DNA from 2 places in the Streptomyces sp. NPDC050610 genome. Region 1 is predicted to be linked to the other one. Evidence: riboswitches for the same ligand, from Rfam matches in the RefSeq annotation. Region 1 holds a riboswitch; the other holds the start of a gene.
What was found. Region 1 has a riboswitch for glycine ahead of gcvP (aminomethyl-transferring glycine dehydrogenase). Riboswitches for the same ligand answer to the same signal wherever they lie in the genome.
Positions count from the first base shown of each region.

Region 2: it holds a riboswitch for glycine, as region 1 does, so the genes downstream of both, gcvT (glycine cleavage system aminomethyltransferase GcvT) here and gcvP (aminomethyl-transferring glycine dehydrogenase) in region 1, are expected to answer to the same signal.

Region 1 is NZ_JBFAIV010000027.1:106,822-114,371, reverse strand. Features, by position in the region: partial or broken gene AB0I22_RS28730 (DNA polymerase IV) at 1-1,259, shown strand, start outside; gene AB0I22_RS28725 (PRC-barrel domain-containing protein) at 1,271-1,687, opposite strand; glycine riboswitch at 1,813-1,910, shown strand; gene gcvP (aminomethyl-transferring glycine dehydrogenase) at 2,099-4,993, shown strand; gene AB0I22_RS28715 (DUF5999 family protein) at 5,171-5,377, opposite strand; gene AB0I22_RS28710 (hypothetical protein) at 5,719-6,315, opposite strand; gene AB0I22_RS28705 (glutamate--cysteine ligase) at 6,801-7,550, shown strand, end outside.
Region 2 is NZ_JBFAIV010000015.1:74,050-81,599, forward strand. Features, by position in the region: gene AB0I22_RS19865 (L-serine ammonia-lyase) at 1-809, opposite strand, end outside; gene glyA (serine hydroxymethyltransferase) at 998-2,266, opposite strand; gene gcvH (glycine cleavage system protein GcvH) at 2,333-2,707, opposite strand; gene gcvT (glycine cleavage system aminomethyltransferase GcvT) at 2,926-4,050, opposite strand; glycine riboswitch at 4,222-4,321, opposite strand; gene AB0I22_RS19885 (AAA family ATPase) at 4,484-5,185, shown strand; gene AB0I22_RS19890 (hypothetical protein) at 5,350-6,231, opposite strand; gene AB0I22_RS19895 (enhanced serine sensitivity protein SseB) at 6,453-7,226, shown strand; gene AB0I22_RS19900 (enhanced serine sensitivity protein SseB C-terminal domain-containing protein) at 7,471-7,550, shown strand, end outside.

The DNA of each region.
Region 1 (7,550 bases):
CGGCTTCGTACGAGGCGCGGGTCTTCGGGGTGCACTCGGCGATGGCGACGGCCCAGGCGCGCCGGCTGTGTCCCAATGCCGCCTATCTGACCCCTCGGTTCACGCTGTACCGCCAGGTGAGTGAACGGGTCATGGAACTGCTCGGCGAGCTGTCGCCGCTCGTCGAGCCGCTCAGCCTCGACGAGGCGTTCGTGGACCTGGAGGCGGGCGACGCGCTCCCGCCCTCGGCCGCCTCGGCGGACATACGGGCCGTGGGCGAGCGGCTGCGGCGCGACATCCAGGCGGCGACGGGGCTCAGCGGGTCGGTGGGGCTGGCCGGGTCCAAGATGCTCGCCAAGATCGCCTCCGAGGCGGCCAAGCCGGACGGGCTGGTCCTCATAGAGCCGGGGACGGAGCTGGAGCTGCTGGGACCCATGCCGGTGCGGACGATCCCCGGCGTCGGACCGGCGACGGCCGAGACGCTGCGCCGGGCGGGCATCGGCACGGTCGCCGAGACCGCCGAGGCGGGGGAGGCGGAGCTGGTGCGTCTGCTGGGAAAGGCGCACGGCGCTGGGCTGTACGCGCTGGCCACCGGCCGCGACGACCGGCCGGTCGTCGCCGAGCGGGACGCGAAATCCGTCTCTGTGGAGGACACCTTCCAGGAGGACGTGACCGACCGGACCCGTGTGCAGCTGGAGATCACGCGCCTCGCCGACCGGTGCGTGCAGCGGCTGAGGGCCGCCGGGCGGTCCGGCCGGACCGTGGTGATCAAGGTGCGGCGCTACGACTTCTCGACGCTGACCCGCTCGGAGACGCTGCGCGGGCCCACCGACGATCCGGGAGTCGTCCGGGAGGCGGCCGCACGGCTGATCGAGGGGGTGGACACCACGGCGGGCGTGCGGCTGCTGGGGGTCGGCGTCACGGGGCTCGCCGACTACACCCAGGAGGACCTGTTCGCGCAGGCAGCCACGGCGCGCTCGGAGCAGGAGCGGGAGGAGGCGGCGCGTGCCGCCGAGGCGGCCGGAGCGGCGCGGCAGGCCGGAGCCGGGGAATCGGAGCCCGCCGGGGGGGAGGAGGAGCGGGAGGCGCCCTTGCCGCGCCGCTGGCTCCCCGGGCTGGACGTGCGCCACACCGAGTTCGGGGACGGCTGGGTGCAGGGCAGCGGCGTCGGGCGGGTCACCGTGCGGTTCGAGACGCCCTGGTCCCCGCCGGGCCGGGTGCGGACCTTCCCGGTCGACGACCCCGCGCTCGAACCGGGGGAGCCGCTGCCGCTGGTGCGGCCCGTCGGCGGTCAGCCGTCGGGGCCCGAGATCCGGCCGAATTCCCGGTCCGAGGAGGCGCCCGGCCCAGCCGGGGCGGGGGAGTCCGCGGCGGGCGCGGGGGCCCTGCCCGGGGCGGAGGCGTCCAGCCCGTAGTGGTGGTACAGCTGGAGCTCCTGCTCGGGGGAGAGGTGGCGGCCGACGCCGAAGTCCGGCGCGTCCTTGATCAGTGCCCGGTCGTACGGGACGCGCAGCGTGTCCGCGACGAGGTCGCTCGGCTCCAGCGGCACGAACGCGTCCCGGCTGAACAGGCCGGTGCGCACGGCGGCCCATTCGGGCCGGCCGGTGGCGTCGTCGAGGTACACCTCGTCCACCGTGCCGATCTTCGTGCCGTTGCGGTCGAACGCCTTGCGGCCGATGAGTCCGCGTGGATCGATGTCGGTCTGCAAGAGGTCCTCCAATGGGTCCCGGGAGATCACAACTACTGCCCGAGACCTACGAAAAGCCACATTTCGCCAACTGGCCACTTGAAGGATCGGCCACAGATCGCGCTGGTAGGCTGGCGGACGGCTGCAGACCCCGTGCGGGAGAGTCCTCCGAAGGCTTCGTCGGAGGCGCCGAAGGAGCAAATCCTCCCCGGAATCTCTCAGGCACACGTACCGCACGGACGAGGTCACTCTGGAAAGCAGGGCGGGCCACGCACCGGTACAGCGCCGAAGCCCCTCCTCACCGACGGTGAAAGCCGGTTCGCTCCTGGCGGCCGGTGAAGCTCTCAGGTTGAGATGACAGAGGGGGAGGCCGTCCGGGTACCCGCGCCACGGTGCCCCTCGCAGGTCGCGACGACCAGGAGGCCCCCGCAGATGAACGACAACCGCATCCCCCTTTCCGAGCTTGAGCGCGGCACGCCGTTCGAGCACCGCCATATCGGGCCGGACAGCGCCGCGCAGGCCAAGATGCTCGCCCAGGTCGGATTCGGCTCGCTCGACGAGCTCACCGCGGCCGCCGTACCCGATGTGATCAAGAGCGCCGAGGCGCTCCGGCTGCCCGAGGCCCGCAGCGAGGCCGACGTCCTCGCCGAGCTGCGCACGCTCGCCGACCGTAACCAGGTGCTGTCCCCGATGATCGGGCTCGGCTACTACGGCACGTTCACGCCGCCCGTCATCCTGCGCAACGTCATGGAGAACCCCGCCTGGTACACGGCGTACACGCCCTACCAGCCGGAGATCTCGCAGGGCCGCCTGGAGGCGCTGCTCAACTTCCAGACCGTCGTCGCCGACCTGACCGGGCTGCCCACCTCCGGCGCCTCGCTGCTCGACGAGGGCACCGCGGCCGCCGAGGCCATGTCGCTGGCCCGCCGCGTCGGCAAGGTCAAGGACGGCGTCTTCCTCGTCGACGCCGACGCGCTGCCGCAGACCATCGCCGTCATACGGACCCGGGCCGAGCCCACCGGGGTCGAGGTCGTCGTCGCCGACCTCTCCGAGGGCATCCCGCAGGAGATCGCCGACCGCGGCGTGTTCGGCGTGCTGGTGCAGTACCCCGGCGCGTCCGGCGCCGTGCGCGACCCCCGCCCGGTGATCGAGCGGGCGCACGAGCTCGGCGCGATCGTGACGGTCGCCGCCGACCTGCTGGCCCTCACCCTGCTCACCTCGCCCGGCGAGCTCGGCGCGGACATCGCGGTCGGCACCACCCAGCGGTTCGGCGTGCCGATGGGCTTCGGCGGCCCGCACGCCGGATTCATGGCCGTACGGGAGAAGTTCGCGCGCAGCCTCCCCGGCCGCCTCGTCGGCGTCTCCGTGGACGCGGACGGCAACAAGGCATACCGCCTGGCCCTCCAGACGCGTGAGCAGCACATCCGCCGCGAGAAGGCCACCAGCAACATCTGCACGGCGCAGGTGCTGCTCGCGGTCATGGCCGGCATGTACGCCGTCTACCACGGCCCGGACGGCCTGGCCGCCATCGCCCGCCGTACGCACCGCTACGCCGCCGTGCTCGCCGCGGGCCTGCGCTCCGGCGGCGTCGAGGTCGTGCACGGCGCGTACTTCGACACCCTCACCGCGCGCGTGCCCGGCCGCGCCGCCGACGTGGCCGCCGCCGCGCGCGAGAACGGCGTCAACCTGCGCCTCGTCGACGCCGACACCCTCTCGCTCGCCTGCGACGAGACCACCGGCCGCGCCCAGCTGGCCGCCGTGTGGGCCGCCTTCGGCGTCGACGCGGACGCGTCGGCTGTCGAGGACCTGGACGCGTCGGCCGCCGACGCGCTCCCCACGGGGCTGCTGCGCACGGACGAGTACCTCGCCCACCCGGTCTTCCGCCGGCACCGTTCCGAGACCGCGATGCTGCGCTACCTGCGCAAGCTCGCCGACCGGGACTACGCGCTGGACCGCGGCATGATCCCGCTCGGCTCCTGCACCATGAAGCTCAACGCCACCACCGAGATGGAGGCGGTGACCTGGCCCGAGTTCGCCGCGCTGCACCCCTTCGCCCCCGTCGACCAGGCCCAGGGCTACACCACGCTCATCACCGAGCTGGAGGAGCGCCTCGCCGAGGTGACCGGCTACGACAAGGTGTCGCTCCAGCCGAACGCCGGCTCGCAGGGCGAGCTGGCCGGACTGCTGGCCGTACGGGCGTACCACCGGGCCAACGGGGACGCCCAGCGCACCGTCTGCCTCATCCCCTCCTCCGCGCACGGCACCAACGCCGCCAGCGCGGTCATGGCGGGCATGAAGGTCGTCGTCGTCAAGACCGGCGAGGACGGCGAGGTGGACGCCGGCGACCTGCGCGCCAAGATCGAGCAGTACGGCGGTGAGCTGGCCGTGCTGATGGTCACCTACCCCTCCACGCACGGCGTCTTCGAGGAGCACATCAGCGAGATCTGCGCGGCCGTGCACGACGCGGGCGGCCAGGTCTACGTGGACGGCGCCAACCTCAACGCCCTCGTCGGGGTGGCCCAGCCGGGCCGGTTCGGCGGCGACGTCTCGCACCTGAACCTGCACAAGACGTTCTGCATCCCGCACGGCGGCGGCGGCCCCGGCGTCGGCCCGGTCGGCGTGCGCGCGCACCTCGCCCCGTACCTGCCCAACCACCCGCTCCAGCCGACCGCGGGCCCCGAGACCGGCGTCGGCCCGGTCTCCGCCGCTCCGTGGGGCTCCGCGGGCATCCTGCCCATCTCCTGGGCGTACGTCCGGCTGATGGGCGGCGAGGGCCTCAAGCGCGCCACCCAGGTCGCCGTGCTCGGCGCCAACTACATCGCCAAGCGCCTGGAGCCGCACTACCCGGTGCTCTACACCGGGCCGAACGGGCTCGTCGCGCACGAGTGCATCGTGGATCTGCGGCCGCTGACCAAGGCGACCGGCGTCAGCGTCGACGACGTCGCCAAGCGCCTCATCGACTACGGCTTCCACGCGCCGACGATGTCGTTCCCGGTGGCCGGAACGCTGATGATCGAACCGACGGAGAGCGAGGACCTCGCGGAGCTGGACCGGTTCTGCGAGACGATGATCGCGATCCGGGCCGAGATCGAGCGGGTCGGCTCGGGGGAGTGGAGCAAGGACGACAACCCGCTGCGCAACGCCCCGCACACCGCGGCGGCGCTGGCCGGCGACTGGGAGCGGCCGTACAGCCGTGAGGAGGCGGTGTTCCCGGCCGGAGTGTCGGCCGCGGACAAGTACTGGCCGCCGGTCCGGCGCATCGACGGCGCCTTCGGCGACCGCAACCTCGTCTGCTCCTGCCCGCCGCTGGAGGACTACGACGGCTGACCGTCGACCGACGGGGCCGCTCGTCTCATGAGTCGGGGCCGGTTCGGCGAGTTCGCCGGGCCGGCCCCTGCCGCGCTGTGTGTGCGCCGCGCCAGTGCTGTGACCGGCGGCGATTGCCCGGAGCGAGCGTCGTCCGTGGTGGGCGACGCGGCGGGGCAGAGGCTGCCGGGAGGGGCACTAGGCGGCGGTCATCACGTGTTCGGTGCCGAGCGGCCGGTGCGGGGCGATGATCTGCCCGTCCGGCAGCAGCTCACCGGTGTCCTCGAAGAGCAGGACGCCGTTGCACAGCAGGCTCCAGCCCTGTTCCGGGTGGTGCGCCACAAGATGGGCGGCCTCACGGTCGGCGGAGTCGGCTGTCGGGCATGCTGGCTGGTGCTGGCACATGGATGGGTTCTTTCGCTGCGGTGAGTTGAGTTCGCTGCGGCTGCTCGATGCGGTTTTCAAAGCCGCCCCCCGTTGTCAATTCAGTCGGTCAGTCCCAGTGTTGCCCTACGGGCGTGATTTCGCAGGGATTTCACGGGAGCTCTCCTCTGCTAGAGGAAGACGCGTCACCCACGAGGACGGTTGCCGCCAACAACGCGGTCTCTTCGGGTGGTTCGGGGTGGTCATTGTGGACTAGTCCACGTGATGGACGGCTGTGACGGCCGGGACGGCGATGAGCGCAGCGGAGCGCCCCACGGCCGGAAGACGTGGGGCGCGCTCGTACAGGCCGGCCGTACGCCCGTTCAGGCGGGGGAGCCGAGCAGCGGTGTCGGGGTGAGCCGGTGGGTGAGCACCGGCAGCAGATCGGCGACCCGGTGCGGACGGTGGGCGGCGATGCCGGGCGGCGCGGGGGCGAGCGGCACCAGCAGGTCGCCGGGGGCCGGCCGGCAGCTCGACGCGTCGGCGACGGGGTCGCCGTGCAGCCAGAGCGTGAGCATGTAGAGCTCGGGTACGGACAGCAGCCGGGGCTGGTAGGCGGTCGTCAGCGACTCGGCCTGGCGCAGGGCCCGTTCGGTCGAGGCGACGTAGGGGCCCTCGAAGAAGTGCGAGAACGTCCAGCCGTCAGGGGTGAGCATCGTCTCCGCTGCCGCCGCCGCTGCCGCGTTGGGCTCGGCGCCCTGGATGAGGAACCGCCAGCCCGTGAGCCGCGTGCGGGGACGGCCGCCGAGCGGGGTGATCTGGTCCAGGACGTACACCGGAAGCGGGGATTCCGGAGTCAGCTGGCCCTGGAGGGTCTTCAGCGACGGGGTGCGGGCCGCGCGGACGGCGGTCGGGGAACCGAGGGCCGCGAGGACGCTGCGAAGGGCGGGGGCTGGGGCTGGGGGTACATGCAGCGGCATGGTGAATCGCCTCTCACTCAGGAGACACGGTGGTGCTGGGCAGGTGCGGACGGCGCTGTCAGCGTGCGGGGTCAGAGGGGGGCCGGAACCGACTGCCGGGGCGCCAACTCTCTGCCTCGTTCGCGAAGTTTATACGACAGGTGTTCATATGGTGTTTCGCCTAGCCGTCTCGGGCATTGCTGACAAGGCGTAATCAGGACCGCCCTTCCAGGCGATATCGGATATTCTGTGACCGGGTCCACGCCCGCCACCTCGCGTTATTCCTCCGGCACGGTAGGCCGGATAGTGCCGGTGCTTATCACCGAGAAAGTGCGATGTCCTGGGACACATCGCTATGCCGACTGAATGTGCCGACACGGGGATTCGTTGAGATCGTATCGGGTAACCCGTTTCGGGAGAGCGTTATCGATCACATTCCTGGGCATCATCAGACGTGACACCAGCGGCTGACGTCGTGGTCGACCCAGTCGAGGAAGGACGCTTCGATGGGGGAGAAGGTCGTGGCCGCCGGGTTCGACCTGTCCGACCGGCAGCGCCACCGCGGGAAACTCCGGCAGTGTCTGGAGGGGTTGTCGAGGCTGCTGGAAGACAGGTGCTTCGACCGCCCGAAGAATCTCATGGGGCTGGAGATCGAGCTGAATCTCGCGGGCGCAGACGGCGCCCCGAGAATGATGAATGCGGAGGTACTGGAGCGCATTGCGAGCCGTGATTTCCAGACCGAGCTCGGTCAGTTCAACCTTGAAGTGAACATCGTGCCGCACCGGCTGCGCGGCAGGGTTCTCGACCGGCTCGCGGAAGAGCTGGGCACGGGGCTGGCCTACGCCGACCGAAGAGCCCAGGAAATCGGCGCCGGGATCGTGATGATCGGCATCCTGCCCACCCTCGCCGCCCAGGACCTGGTGCCCGGGAACCTCTCCGACGTCGACCGCTACATGCGGCTCAACGACGAGATGGTCGCCGCCCGGGGCGAGAACTTCACCATCGACATAGACGGCGTCGAACGGCTCACCTGCACCTCCCGGTCCATCGCCCCCGAATCGGCCTGTACGTCCGTACAGCTGCATCTCCAGGTGACCCCCGGCCGGTTCGCAGCCGTCTGGAACGCCGCGCAGGCGATCGCCGCCGCCCAGATCGTTGTGGGCGCCAACTCGCCTTTCCTTTTCGGGCGCGAGCTGTGGCGCGAGTCCCGCCCGCCCCTGTTCGTACAGTCCACCGACACCCGCCCGCCGGAGCTG
Region 2 (7,550 bases), on a different contig from region 1:
GTCCACTCCATGGCGCGGGCCGCCGGTTCGCCCTCGGCGCGCAGTTGGCGGGCGGAGTTGGCGGCGCGGCGGCGGACCCTGAGGCCGCCCGGCAGGATGCCCTCGCGGGACATGCCGCGGGAGACGCACGCCTGCATGACGCCCCAGATCTCCAGCAGACCGGCGCGGATCTCGTCCTCGGTGCGCCACGCCTTCTCGTTCTCCAGCATCAGGGCCGATATCGACAGGCCCGTCTCCTGGGAGCGGCGCAGCAGCTCGTCGCCGGTGCGGAAAGGATACTTCAGGACGGTGTCGTCGAGCTTGATGCGGTCCTCGCCGACCGCGTCCTCGTCCACGACGAAACCGCCGCCCACCGAGTAGTAGGTCTTCTCCAGCAGCGGCAGGCCGTCCTCGTCGTACGCGAAGAGGGTCATGCCGTTGGCGTGGTACGGCAGTGAGCGGCGGCGGTGCAGGATCAGCTGGTTCGGCTCGTCGAAGTCGATCTCGTGGGCGTCGCCGATCTCGGCGCCGAGCAGCCGCAGCCGCTTGGTCCGGCGGATGCGGTCGATCTCGTCGTCCGCGGTCTCGACGTTCACGCTGCGCGGGGAGTTTCCCTCCAGACCGAGGAGTACGGCCTTGGGGGTGCCGTGTCCGTGCCCGGTCGCGCCGAGGGAGCCGAAGAGTTCGGCCCGTACCGACGTGGTGTGGGCGAGCACGCCTTCGTTCTTGAGCCGGCGCGCGAACATCCTGGCCGCGCGCATGGGGCCGACCGTATGGGAGGAGGACGGGCCGATGCCTATGGAGAAGAGATCGAAGACGGAGATGGCCACGGTGGCGGACCCCTTGTCTGCTCGTGGTGGGTGGTGCGGGCACTGCTGTGGCCGCGGATGACGCCCTGGTGAGGGGCGCCGTACGGCGCTGGTGCTGCGCCGTGACGGGGCGCATGGGACGGGGCACCGGTGCACTGTTCTGCGTCCAGTGTGCGCGGTGCCCCGTACTCGCGGGTGAATCGGCTACTTCACTCGGACTTCAGGCCCGGGTACAGCGGGTGCTTCGCGGCGAGGCCGGTGACCCGGCCGCGCAGCGCCGCCGCGTCGTAGGACGGCTTGAGCGCCGCGGCGATGATGTCCGCGACCTCGGTGAAGTCCTCGGCCTGGAAGCCGCGGGTGGCCAGCGCGGGGGTGCCGATCCGCAGGCCCGAGGTGACCATCGGGGGGCGCGGGTCGTTCGGGACGGCGTTGCGGTTGACCGTGATGCCGACCTCGTGGAGCCGGTCCTCGGCCTGCTGGCCGTCCAGCTCGCTGTTGCGCAGGTCCACCAGGACCAGGTGCACGTCCGTGCCGCCGGACAGTACGGACACGCCGTGCTCGGTGACGTCCGACTGGGTCAGCCGCTCGGCGAGGATGCGGGCGCCGTCCAGCGTGCGCTGCTGGCGCTCCTTGAACTCCTCCGTCGCCGCGACCTTGAAGGACACCGCCTTCGCCGCGATCACGTGCTCCAGCGGGCCGCCCTGCTGGCCGGGGAAGACCGCCGAATTGATCTTCTTGGCCAGCTCCTGGGTGGACAGGATCACACCGCCGCGCGGGCCGCCGAGGGTCTTGTGCGTGGTGGTGGTCACCACATGGGCGTGCGGCACCGGGTTGGGGTGCAGCCCCGCGGCCACCAGGCCGGCGAAGTGGGCCATGTCCACCATCAGGTACGCGCCGATCTCGTCGGCGATCTTGCGGAACGCCGCGAAGTCGAGCTGACGGGGGTACGCGGACCAGCCGGCCACGATCAGCTTCGGCTTGGACTCCTTGGCGAGCCGCTCGACCTCGGCCATGTCGACCTGGCCGGTCTCCTCGTCGACGTGGTACGCGACCACGTTGTAGAGCTTGCCGGAGAAGTTGATCTTCATGCCGTGGGTCAGGTGCCCGCCGTGCGCGAGGTTCAGACCCATGATCGTGTCGCCGGGCTTGAGCAGCGCGAACATCGCGGCGGCGTTGGCCTGCGCGCCGGAGTGCGGCTGCACATTGGCGTGCTCGGCGCCGAAGAGCGCCTTGATCCGGTCGATCGCGATCTGCTCGACCACGTCGACGTGCTCGCAGCCGCCGTAGTAGCGGCGGCCGGGGTACCCCTCGGCGTACTTGTTGGTGAGCACCGAGCCCTGCGCCTCCATGACCGCGACCGGAGCGAAGTTCTCCGAGGCGATCATTTCGAGGGTGGACTGCTGGCGGTCGAGTTCGGCGTCGACCGCGGCGGCTACGTCGGGGTCGAGCTCATGGAGGGAGCTGTTCAGCAGAGACATGAGTTCTTCCTGGGAAGCGGAGGCGGAGGGCGGGAGGCGGGCGGGGCGTACGACCGTACGGCCGGGCTAGCCCGCGAAGGCGGTGTACTCGTCGGCGGTCAGCAGCTCCGCCGGCTCGTCCGTGATCTTCACCTTGAACAGCCAGCCGCCCTCGAAGGGGGCGGAGTTCACCAGCGACGGGTCGTCCACGACGTCCTGGTTGGCCTCGACGACCTCGCCCGTCACGGGGGCGTACAGGTCGCTGACCGACTTCGTCGACTCCAGTTCACCGCAGGTCTCGCCCGCCGTGACGGTGTCGCCGATCGCGGGGAGCTGAGCGAAGACCACATCGCCGAGCGAGTTGGCCGCGAACTCGGTGATGCCGACCGTCGCGACGCCGTCCTCGGCGGTCGACAGCCACTCGTGCTCCTTGGTGTAACGCAGCTGCTGGGGGTTGCTCATGACTAGATTCTCCTGGATACGCGTGAATGCTCGTGCAACGGGTCTTGACTGGTGAGACGGGGCGGAGAGGACCGGACGCGCGGGACGGCTCCCGCTCGCGGCCCTGTGGAACGGCCGCAGCCCCTGTGGAACGGCCGCAGTCCCTGTGGAACGGCCGCAGTCCCTGTGGAACGGCCGCGGCCCCCGAGGAAGGGCGGCCCCGGCGCTGGCGGCTCCGGTCAGCGCTGACGCTTGTAGAACGGCAGCGCGACCACCTCGTACGGCTCGTGGCTGCCGCGGATGTCCACGCTCACCCCGGCCGTGCCGGGCTCGGCGTGCGCCGCGTCCACGTACGCGATGGCGATCGGCTTGCCGAGCGTGGGGGAGGGGGCGCCGGAGGTGACCTCGCCGATCACCGAGCCGTCGCTCGCCACCACCGGGAACCCGGCGCGCGGCACCCGCCGCCCCTCCGCGATCAGCCCGACCAGCTTGCGCGGCGGCGCCGCCTCGGCCTTCTCGGCCGCCGCGGCCAGCGCCGCGCGGCCCACGAAGTCGCCCGCCTTCTCGAACTTCACGACCCGGCCCAGGCCCGCGTCGAACGGCGTCGTCGCCTTCGTCAGCTCGTGCCCGTACAGCGGCATGCCCGCCTCCAGGCGCAGCGTGTCCCGGCAGGACAGCCCCGCCGGTACGAGCCCTACGCCCGCGCCCGCCTCGGTCAGCGCCTGCCACAGCCGCTCGGCGTCGGACGGGCTGACGAACAGCTCGAAGCCGTCCTCGCCGGTGTAGCCGGTACGGGCGATCAGCGCGGAGACGCCCGCGACCGTGCCCGGCAGCCCCGCGTAGTACTTCAGCCCGTCCAGGTCCGCGTCGGTGAGCGACTTCAGGATGCCCGCGGACTCCGGGCCCTGCACGGCCAGCAGCGCGTAGGCGTCGCGGTCGTCCCGTACGGACACGTCGAAGCCCGCGGCGCGCTCGGTCAGCGCGTCCAGCACCACCTGGGCGTTGGAGGCGTTGGCGACGACCATGAACTCCTGCTCGCCGAGGCGGTAGACGATCAGGTCGTCGAGGATGCCGCCCTCGGCGTCGCAGATCATGGTGTACCGGGCGCGGCCCACGGCGACCTTGCCGATGTTGCCGACCAGCGAGTAGTCGAGGGCGTCGGCGGCCTGCGGGCCGGTCAGCGTGATCTCGCCCATGTGGGAGAGGTCGAAGAGCCCGGCGCGGCCGCGGACGGCGAGGTGCTCGTCGCGCTCGCTCGCGTAGCGCAGCGGCATGTCCCAGCCCGCGAAGTCGGTCATGGTCGCACCGAGCGCGCGATGGGTCGCGTCGAGCGCGGTACGGCGAGGAGAGGTCGAATCGGTCATGGTTCAGGCTCCCGGCTGACGGTGGCGAGTCCTTGGAAGAAGCACACGAAGAACGCGCCTCCCCATCTGTCATCGGAACCTGAGAGGTTCACCAGGAGGCCCGGCCGGGCCCCGCGGCTTGCACCTTGGGTGGGGCCGCCGGTGAGTCGGCGGCCCGCTTTTCAGATCTGCCTCGCCCGCGCGGTACGGGGCCTGAGAGATTCAAGGGAGGAACTTGCTCCTTCGGCGCCCAGCGCACGGAGCGTGGCTGGGACTCTCCCGCGCGGACTACGAGCGGCCGATATGCAGTTTGCGGGCACATCATCGCATGGGACGGTCTGCTGTAAACCCCCGGACGGGCGGTCAATCGTTTTGATCCGCTCTTGAAGCGCATTACCTTTTCTTGACACTCTTCGGGTAGCCCGCAGTGACCGGACCGGGGAGGACGATCACCGTGCACGCCCAGCGTACGTATCCGAGGCCGGCGCTGCCCGGCCCCCGGCAGCCCGTACAGCCCCCGGCCGCCGCCGCGGCCGCGGACCTGAGAGGCACGGCGGCCCCGCACGAACTGAGATTTCCCGTCGGCGACCTGCTCGTCGTCTCCGGCCTGCCCGGCAGCGGCAAGTCCACCCTCATCCGGCGGGCGGTGCCGGGGCTGGACGCCCGCGGCGGGATCGTCTGGCGCGTCGACTCGCAGGACGCCCGCGACCGCTGGGCGCACCGCGTCCCGGCGTACGTGCCGTACGGGCTCTACCGCCCGCTGGTCCGGCTCTCCCACTACACGGGACTGCGGCGCGCGCTCCGCTCGGGCACGAGCGTGGTCGTGCACGACTGCGGCACCCTCGCCTGGGTACGCCACTGGCTGGCCCGCGACGCGCGGCGCCGCGGCGTCGCGCTGCGGCTGCTCCTCCTGGACGTACCGGCGGCGGACGCCCTGGCCGGGCAGGCCCGGCGGGGGCGGCGGGTCTCCGCGTACGCCTTCGCGCGCCACCGCCGGGCCGTGGCGCGGCTGGTCGCGGCGGTGGAGACCGGCCGGCTGCCGGCCGGCACGGCCTCGGCCGTCCTCCTGGACCGGCCCGCGGCCGACGCGTTACGGACGATCCGGTTCGGGTGGGGAGTGGGGGCGCTGCCGAGGCCGGGGGCCGGCGGCCTGTAACCGGCCGTCGGCATCGTCGAGGTGCCACGGCCCGGGCGTCGGTCGCCGGTCGCCCCCGGTCGCCTCGGCGCGACGGGTTACGGCGCCGGGCGTCCGTAAAGGCTGCTCGTCCGCGGCAGGGGCCACGACCGGGGGGCGGCTTCGTGCGCCCCCGGTGCTTACCGCTACTGGCCGGGAGCCTTCGGCGCCGCCGGGAGTTTCGGGAGGCCGGGGAGGTCCGGGGCGGGGAGGCCGCCGCCGAGGAGGACGCTCGTCACGACGTTCACCGTGGCGGTCAGCGTGGCCTTCAGCGCCGTCGCCGCCTCGGCCGGGCTCCCCGCCGAAGTGGCTTTCAGGAGCGCGTTGACCTTGGCCCGGAGATCGGTCACGGCCGTGGCGACCAGCTTCGGGCCAGCGGCGGCCTGCGGCGGCGTGCCCTTGCTGCCGGCCTGCGGCGCGGCGGGCGGCTTGGCGTCGGTAGGGTCGACCGGCGGCGCGGCAGGGACCTTCGGCGTCTTGGGCACGGCAGGCGTCTTGCCGGGTGCGACCGGGGGCTTGCCGGGGACGGCAGGCGTCTTGCCGGGTGCGACCGGGGGCTTGCCAGGGACAGCAGGCGTCTTGCCCGGGACGGCGGGCGTCTCGCCGGGCACGGCCGGGGTCTTGGGGGAGACCGGTGTCTTCGGGGCGGCCGGGTCGACCGGTGCCGCGGGCGCCGTCGGCGCCTCCGCCGCCTTCGCCGCCGATGTGAGCTTGGCGAGGGCCTCCTTGACCGCCTCCGCGTGCTTCGCCGCCTCCGGCGTCGGCAGCTTGCCGCCCGGCGCCTTCAGCACCGCGCCGACGAGATCGGTCACCGGCTTGAGGAAGCCGCCCGCCTCGCCCAGCAGCCTGGCCTGGGACGCGAGCTGGGCGGCGGCCGGGATCGGGGCGGCGGCCGTCCCCGCCGTGTGCGGGGTGTCGCCGTGCGCGGTCGCGAGGGCCGCTCCGGAGGCGCCGAACGCCAGCGCGCCGCAGACGACGGACGAGACGACCGCGCCGGTCCTGCGGGACATCTTCCGGGGCATGCGCATGGGGGAGCTTCCCTTCGTGGTGCCTACGAGGTGTCCGACCACCCTGCGGAGGACGGACACGGTCCGCAACTCGCCGACTACCCGCGGTGCGCCCCCGGCCAAGTCCCATCGCCCCCACCTGACCTGGGTGTTCGTCAAGGATTTCGGCGGTACCCGAGGAACGTGGGGCATGCAGCCGTTAGGGTTCGGATGCGGCTTTGTCGAGACGGCGGTTGGACGGAATGAGCATCCCGGAGAGTTACGGACACACCCAGGCCCAGGGCAGCGGCTGGCCCGCCAACGAACTCGAAGAGGTGCTCGCCGCCTCCCTCGGCGTGCCGGAGGCCGGCGCCCGCATCGTCGAGGTGCTGAGCCGCAGCCTGCTGTGGATTCCGCTGCCCAACGGCGGCGGCCCGGACAGCCGCGAGCTGGATCTGCCCACCCTGGAGATCGGCGGCGGCGCGTACGTCCCCGTGTTCAGCTCCGAGCAGCAGTTCCGCCTGATCACCGGCGACCGGATGTCCTGCACCGTCGCACCGGCCGTCGAGTTCGCCCGCGGCCTGCCCCCGCAGCTCGGCATCGCGGTGAACCCGGACGGCGCCGTCGGCGTACCGCTGCCGCCGCCCGCCGTCGCGGAGCTGTGCCGCGGCGGGCGCGGCCCGCTGGACGGGCCCGCCACCGGCGGCCGGGTGCGGCTCTACGAACCGGACTGGCAGGACGAGCCCGTCGACTTCCTGGCCGCCGCCGGGCTGGAGTTCGCCGCCGTCGGGCGGGTACGGACCGCCCGCCGCGCCCTGGCCTGCGTGGAGACCGCGCCCCCGGCGCTGTTCGTCGGCGTCGAACTCGACCTGCCCGACGACGAGGGCCGGGCCACCGTGGCCGACGCCCTCGGGCGCGCGCTGCACACGGTCCCGGTCCCCTGGCCCGTACAGATGGTCTTTCTCGACCTGGCCCAGGACCCGGTCGGGGAGTGGCTGCGCGAGCGCGTCCGGCCGTTCTACGACCGTGACCTGTGACGCACGGCCCGTGCCGTATCCCCGGCGGGAACACGGCGGCGGCGCGGTGGAGACACGGCGGGACGGGTTCACGGCGCCCGGCCGGGGACATGACATGGGCGCTGGCCCACGGCGGGGCGGTACGGACTCGTAAGCTGGTGGGATGACCGGGCGGGGCGCACTGGCGCGCCCCGAAGCGGTGCCGAGACGGCCGAGGGAAAGGGCGGACCAGGTGAGCGCGGGCGCGGAGAGCGGCGTGGAGCAGATGCTGCGCCAAGTGGCGCCCGGCCGGTACGACGCCTACGAGGCGCTGCTGCGCGCCGTCGCCGACGGCCAGGTGTGGAT